Regions from separate parts of the Clostridium sp. RTP31139st1_H3_RTP31139_211217 genome, predicted to be linked through region 1. Evidence: a T-box and tRNA genes for the amino acid it is inferred to sense, from the RefSeq annotation. Region 1 holds a T-box; the other holds one or more tRNA genes.

Region 1 (3,218 bases):
AGGAATACCTATTAAACCTATAAGTAAATAAATCCCTACAGAAATAGCTCCAAGTTTAGGTCCTAATAAAAGGCCTGCTAGTGTAGTAAATAAAACTTGTAAAGTAAATGGTACTACAGGTATTGGAATTTTAATAAAAGCACCAACAGCAATTAATGCAGCAAAAAGTGAACATAAAATAAGTGATTTCGTTGATAATTTATTCATTTAATTTAACCTCCTAATAGTTACTTCACCAGAATTTAAAACTTTTATAGAACCATCATCATGTTTAACAACTAAAGAACCATCATTATTTATATCAATAGCTTTACCAATGGATGAAACACCAGCACTTATATAGACAATTTCATTATTTAAAATAATACTTCTTTTCTTATATTCAGATATAAAGTCATAACTTTTAATTTGAGGAATCATACTTAGGATATTATTTACTATTTCTGCACAAAGAATATTTCTATTGATATTTCCATTGTTATTACTAAATAATGAAGAGGCTATTGTTTCAAGTTCTTTAGGGAAACTTTCTTTAGGCTTATTAAAGTTAAGTCCTATTCCTAAAATTAAATAATCAATAGTTCCACTTTCAAAATTAGTAGAAGCTTCTGTTAATATTCCTCCTACTTTTTTATTGTTTAAGTAAATATCGTTTATCCATTTTATTTGGCATTCTATTCCTGTTACTTTTTGAATTGCATTACATATAGCAACAGAAGCAGAAGTTGTTATTAAAACTGAATCCATTGCAGTTAAATTAGGTCTAAGTATAATGCTCATATAAATTCCAGTATTAGCTGGTGAATAAAATACTCGACCAAGCCTACCTTTACCTACACTTTGTTCTTCGGAAATTATAACCGTACCATGTTTAGCACCATTTAAAGCTAAAGTTTTTGCAACATCATTAGTAGAAGAGACTAATTTGTAAGTATAGATATCAATGTTTGAATATTCATTATTTAAATATAAAGAAATACCTTCTTTAGAAATAAAATCTGTATTTGTTGCTAGGGAATAACCTTTATTAGTAACAGCATTTATTGTATAGCCTTCACTTCTAAGTGCATTAATTGCTTTCCATATGGAAGTTCTCGAAATATTAAGTTTTTTAGCAATTTCCTCACCAGAAATATTTTTACCTTTATTTTCTTCTAAAATTTTTAAAACTTTTCCTTTTATTAACATAATTACCTCCATAGAAAGTATTATATTGAAGATAAAATAGTTTGTCAATCAAAATATATTAAATGGTTAACAATTAAAGGCGATATTAAATTAGTCTTCTCAAATGTTTGACATTTACAAAATAGAGGAATATAATACATTAAAAGTATAAAAAAATCCTATGAAGAGGAAGAGTAATTAAATTTAGGTTCAATAAAGAGAGCTAGGAGTGGTGGAAGCTTAGCAAGAAAAAATTTAATGAATGGACCTTTGAGGAACAAGGTGAAATTAAAGTTTTAAGAGTATCTTAGTGGTGAACTGCACCTTACAGCAGTTAAAGTATGTTAGTACTTTAGTTAGAGTGGTATAAATTTATTTATACAATTTAGGTGGCAACACGGATAATAACTTCGTCCTATTAGTTATAGGAGGGAGTTTTTTTGTTTTTAAAATTATTATTCAAGAATAATACATCTAGAAGTTTTGAATAAACAATAGATAGAAAAAGTTATGAAATAAGGAGTGAAAGTAATGAAAAAAGAAACACTTTTAACAGGAGATAGACCAACGGGAAAACTTCATATAGGACATTATATAGGTTCTTTAAAGAATAGGGTTACCTTGCAAAATAGTGAATTATATAATAGCTATATTATGATTGCAGATCAACAAGCATTAACTGATAATGCACGAAACCCTGAAAAAATAAGAAATAATTTAATAGAGGTTGCTTTAGATTATTTATCTGTAGGAATAAATCCATCAAAATCTACTATTTTTATTCAATCACAAATTCCAGAATTAAATGAACTTACAATGCATTATTTAAATTTAGTTACAGTTGCAAGGCTAGAAAGAAATCCAACAGTTAAAAGTGAAATAAAAGAAAGAAATTTTAATATGAGTATTCCTGCGGGATTTATGATTTATCCAGTAAGTCAAGCAGCAGATATTACAGCGTTTAAAGCAAATATAGTACCAGTAGGTGAAGATCAACTTCCTATGATAGAACAAACAAGAGAAATAGTAAGAAGTTTTAATAATATTTATAAAGAAGATGTTCTAGTAGAGCCTAGGGCTATATTACCAAAGGAAGGATTAGGTAGATTACCTGGTATTGATGGAAAAGCAAAAATGAGTAAGTCATTAAATAATGCAATTTATCTTAGTGATGAACCAGATGTAATAAAAAATAAGGTAATGTCAATGTATACTGATCCTAATCATATTAGAGTAGAAGATCCAGGAACTATAGAAAATAATACTGTTTTTATCTATTTAGATGCCTTTTGCAATGAAATAGATAAATTGCAAGAAATGAAAATGCATTATCAAAGAGGGGGACTTGGTGATGTAAAAGTAAAAAAATATTTAAATGAAATAATTCAAGCTGAGCTAGAACCAATTAGAAATAGGAGAAAGGAATATGAGAAAAATTTAGATTATGTATATGAGGTACTGAAAGAAGGTAGTAATAATGCAAGAAAAATAGCATCTAATACATTAAGAGATGTAAGAAATGCTATAGGAATTGAGTATTTTAAATAAGCTATTGAAATAATTAGACCACCTATGGTCTAATTATTTTTGTATTTTATGAATATAATATTTTTGAGGAACTTTCTACCAAGTCGCTAGTAAGTTTCGCCATGTATTCTATACTTTCTTGTTTACTAGTATTTATCCAATCTTGAATTAGCCCTATTATTCCATAATAAGTAAAAGAATAATAGTAGTCATATTTTTTAGGATCAGCATTAGGATATAATCTATTCCAAACATCTATGCATAGTCTTTTCATAATTTCCTTAATTTTCTCTATAAAAATAGAATCCGCATTAATATGAGGACCTAAGAAAATTGATAATAGCTCACTATTCTTATCAATAAATTCCAATATATCTTTCATTAATGAATAAGGCTCATCAGAGTTAGTACAAGATGAATTGTGAAATAATATTACACTCTCAAGTTCTACTAGTAATTGCTCTTTAATGTTGTCTACCATATCAAAGATATCCTTATAATGTAAATAAAAAGTCTTTCTATTT
Region 2 (3,218 bases), on a different contig from region 1:
AATCTTGTGTGTAAACTAAATTTATCATAGTTTGAAGTTTTTCAAGCTCATTTTCTTTTCTTACAGTATTTTCTGTTGCAGTTTCAATAATATATTTTTGAGTTTGAACATCTCCAGGTGAAAATAGCATTATACATTCACTGTCTTCTCCATCTCTCCCTGCTCTACCTATTTCTTGGTAATATCCCTCAATATTTTTAGGCATATTATAATGTATTACATATCTAACATTTGGTTTATCAATCCCCATACCAAAAGCATTTGTTGCAATTATTATATTTACCTTATCATAAATAAAACTTTCTTGAACCTCTTTCCTATATTCATCATTTAATCCAGCATGATATTTTTCCACTTCTAATCCTTTAGAAATTAATAAGTCATATAAACTATCAACCTCTTTTCTAGTAGAACAATAAATTATACCTGATTCATCCTTATTGCTATTTATATAGTCTAAAATGTAATTTTTCTTATTTACACCCTTTTCTATTATTATCTTAAGATTTTTTCTATCAAAACCAGATATAAATATCTTAGGATTATTTAATTCTAATAATTTTATTATGTCATCTCTAACTTCAGCAGTTGCTGTTGCTGTAAATGCTGCAACTATAGGTCTATTTCTCAAAAGTGAAACTACCCTACTAATTCTCCTATAACTACTTCTAAAATCGTGCCCCCATTGCGATACACAATGTGCTTCATCTACAGCCACCATTGAAACATTAATACTAGCTATAAGTTCTAAAAACACATGTGATTCTAATCTTTCTGGTGCCACATATAATATTTTTATTTCATTTTTTGCAGCTTCATCTAAAATATTATTTATTTCAATATTATTTAATGAAGAATTAATATATGCTGACTTAATCCCTAAATTATTTATATTATCAACTTGATCTTTCATAAGCGAGATTAATGGAGAAATTACTATTGTTATACCATCTAACAACATTGCAGGTACTTGATAACAAATAGATTTTCCCCCACCAGTTGGCATTATAGTTAAAACATCATTACCATTTAGTATTTCTCTTATTATATTTTCTTGCCCTTCTCTAAATGAACTATATCCATAATATTGTTTTAATATATCTAATGCTCTATCCATAAATTCTCCTTACTACTCAATAAAATATTTTTCTTCTTAATTATTAACATTACTACTAAACTTATTCAAACATTTGTTCTTTTTGTGTAATATCACAAATTTGCTTTATCTCTTTTTTATAAAAAAAAAGCTAGCAAGAAATTCTTACTAGCTTCTATGGCAGGGGTACTAGGAATCGAACCTAGCCTAATAGTTTTGGAGACTACTGTACTACCGATATACGATACCCCTTAGTACAAAATCATTATACATTATGTTATTAATAAAATCAATATTTTTTCTACTATTTTTTTATAATTCTTTTCTTTTTCGTACTTTTTGGATAAAATATAAAATAGCAAATACTATTAAGAGTTACTAGTTAAAAGTTTAGAGTTAAAATTTAATTTAGCTTATAACTAATCACTACTAACTCCTAACTAACCTAAAAGGGAGGATTTTAACATGGTTTTTTCTGTTAATAGTGTTGAAGAAACTACAAACCTTGGTATATCACTTGGTAAAATATTAAAACCTGGGGATATAGTTTGTTTAACTGGGGATTTAGGTACTGGCAAAACCCATATAACAAAAGGAATTGCGAAAGGCTTAGAAATAACTGATTACATAACAAGCCCAACTTTTACAATTGTAAATGAATATGATTCTGGTCGTTTAAAATTGAATCATTTTGATGTTTATAGAGTTTCAGATCCTGATGAAATATACGCAATTGGATTTGATGATTACATTTTTTCAGATGCCGTTTCAATTATTGAATGGGCTAATTATATTGAAGAAATACTTCCAAAAGATTTTCTACATATTTATATAGAAAAAGATTTAGAAAAGGGCGAAGATTACAGAACAATTACTATAACTCCATATGGAGAAAGATATGATTATATAAAGGAGCTAAAAATATGATAGTTTTAAGCGTAGATTCTTCATCTTTAGTGACTACTGTAGCTTTACTTAAAGATGAGTATATCTTAGGCGAATATACATTAAACTTCAAAAGAGAGCATTCTATTATATTAATGAAAAAAATAGAAATGTTATTAAAAGACTGTGAAGTTGATATAAACGAAATTGATGGATTTGTCGTTTCTAAGGGCCCTGGTTCATTTACAGGACTTAGAATCGGAATGGCTACTATTAAAGGTTTAAGTATGGGATCTAATAAACCGTACGTTTCCATTTCTAGTTTAGATGCACTAGCTAATTCTTTATTAACTTTTGATGGTATAATTTGTCCAGTAATGGATGCATTAAGAGATAATGTTTATACTGGTCTTTATAAAAATATAGAAGGAAATTTGACAAAAATATTAGACTGTACAGCTTTAGATTTAACTGAACTTGCTAATATATTAAATGAAAAAGGCGAAAAGGTTATATTTACTGGTGATGGAGTATTTAAACATAAAGAATTCTTAATTAATAATGTTAACAATTGTGAATTTGCTCCAAATCATTTAAGTATCATAAGAGCTTCATCTTTAGGTGAGCTTGGAATGGAAAAAATTAAAGCTGGAGATATTGATGATATGAATTCTGCTCCTCTTTATATTAAAAAACCTCAAGCAGAAAGAGAACTTGAGCAAAGGCTGGCTATGAAAAATGAAAATAGATTATAGTCTTATGAATGAATCTCATATAAACGGTGTATATGAGTTAAGTAAAGAATGTTTTGCTATTCCTTGGACCTTAGATTCTATTAGTAATGAATTAAATAATCCATTAGCAAAATATGTTATTGCACAAGATTTATCAACAGGAGAAGTCATTGGATTTGTTGGTGTGTGGATAATTGCTGGCGAAGGTGATATTACAAATATTGCTGTAAGCCCAAAATATAGGAAGCAAGGCATTGCATCAAATTTGTTGATAAAACTATTTGAAATGTGCAAAACTTTTAATTGTGAAGATATTACTTTAGAAGTTAGAGCTTCAAATATACCAGCTCAAAATCTTTATAAAAAATTTGATTTTAAAGAAGAAGGTTTAAGAAAAGGTTATTATTCTGATAATGGTGAAGATGCCATTATAATGTGGAAAAGGAGCTGTCGCAATAGCGGGTAAAAAAATCCGCTAGCGATAGCTCTTTTTCTATATTTTC

Evidence for each region. The T-box of region 1 lies ahead of trpS (tryptophan--tRNA ligase). A T-box ahead of a tRNA ligase gene usually reads a tRNA of that ligase, here a tRNA-Trp.
Region 2: it encodes a tRNA-Trp, which carries the amino acid that the T-box ahead of trpS (tryptophan--tRNA ligase) is inferred to sense. The anticodon was not compared.

Annotation. Positions count from the first base shown of each region.
Region 1 is NZ_JBCOAB010000001.1:124,833-128,050, reverse strand. Features, by position in the region: gene ABUA17_RS00655 (biotin transporter BioY) at 1-207, opposite strand, end outside; gene ABUA17_RS00650 (biotin--[acetyl-CoA-carboxylase] ligase) at 208-1,188, opposite strand; T-box leader at 1,340-1,588, shown strand; gene trpS (tryptophan--tRNA ligase) at 1,699-2,715, shown strand; gene ABUA17_RS00640 (TetR/AcrR family transcriptional regulator) at 2,762-3,218, opposite strand, start outside.
Region 2 is NZ_JBCOAB010000054.1:16-3,233, reverse strand. Features, by position in the region: gene recQ (DNA helicase RecQ) at 1-1,117, opposite strand, end outside; tRNA gene ABUA17_RS16045 (tRNA-Trp) at 1,275-1,348, opposite strand; gene tsaE (tRNA (adenosine(37)-N6)-threonylcarbamoyltransferase complex ATPase subunit type 1 TsaE) at 1,562-2,023, shown strand; gene tsaB (tRNA (adenosine(37)-N6)-threonylcarbamoyltransferase complex dimerization subunit type 1 TsaB) at 2,020-2,736, shown strand; gene rimI (ribosomal protein S18-alanine N-acetyltransferase) at 2,720-3,181, shown strand.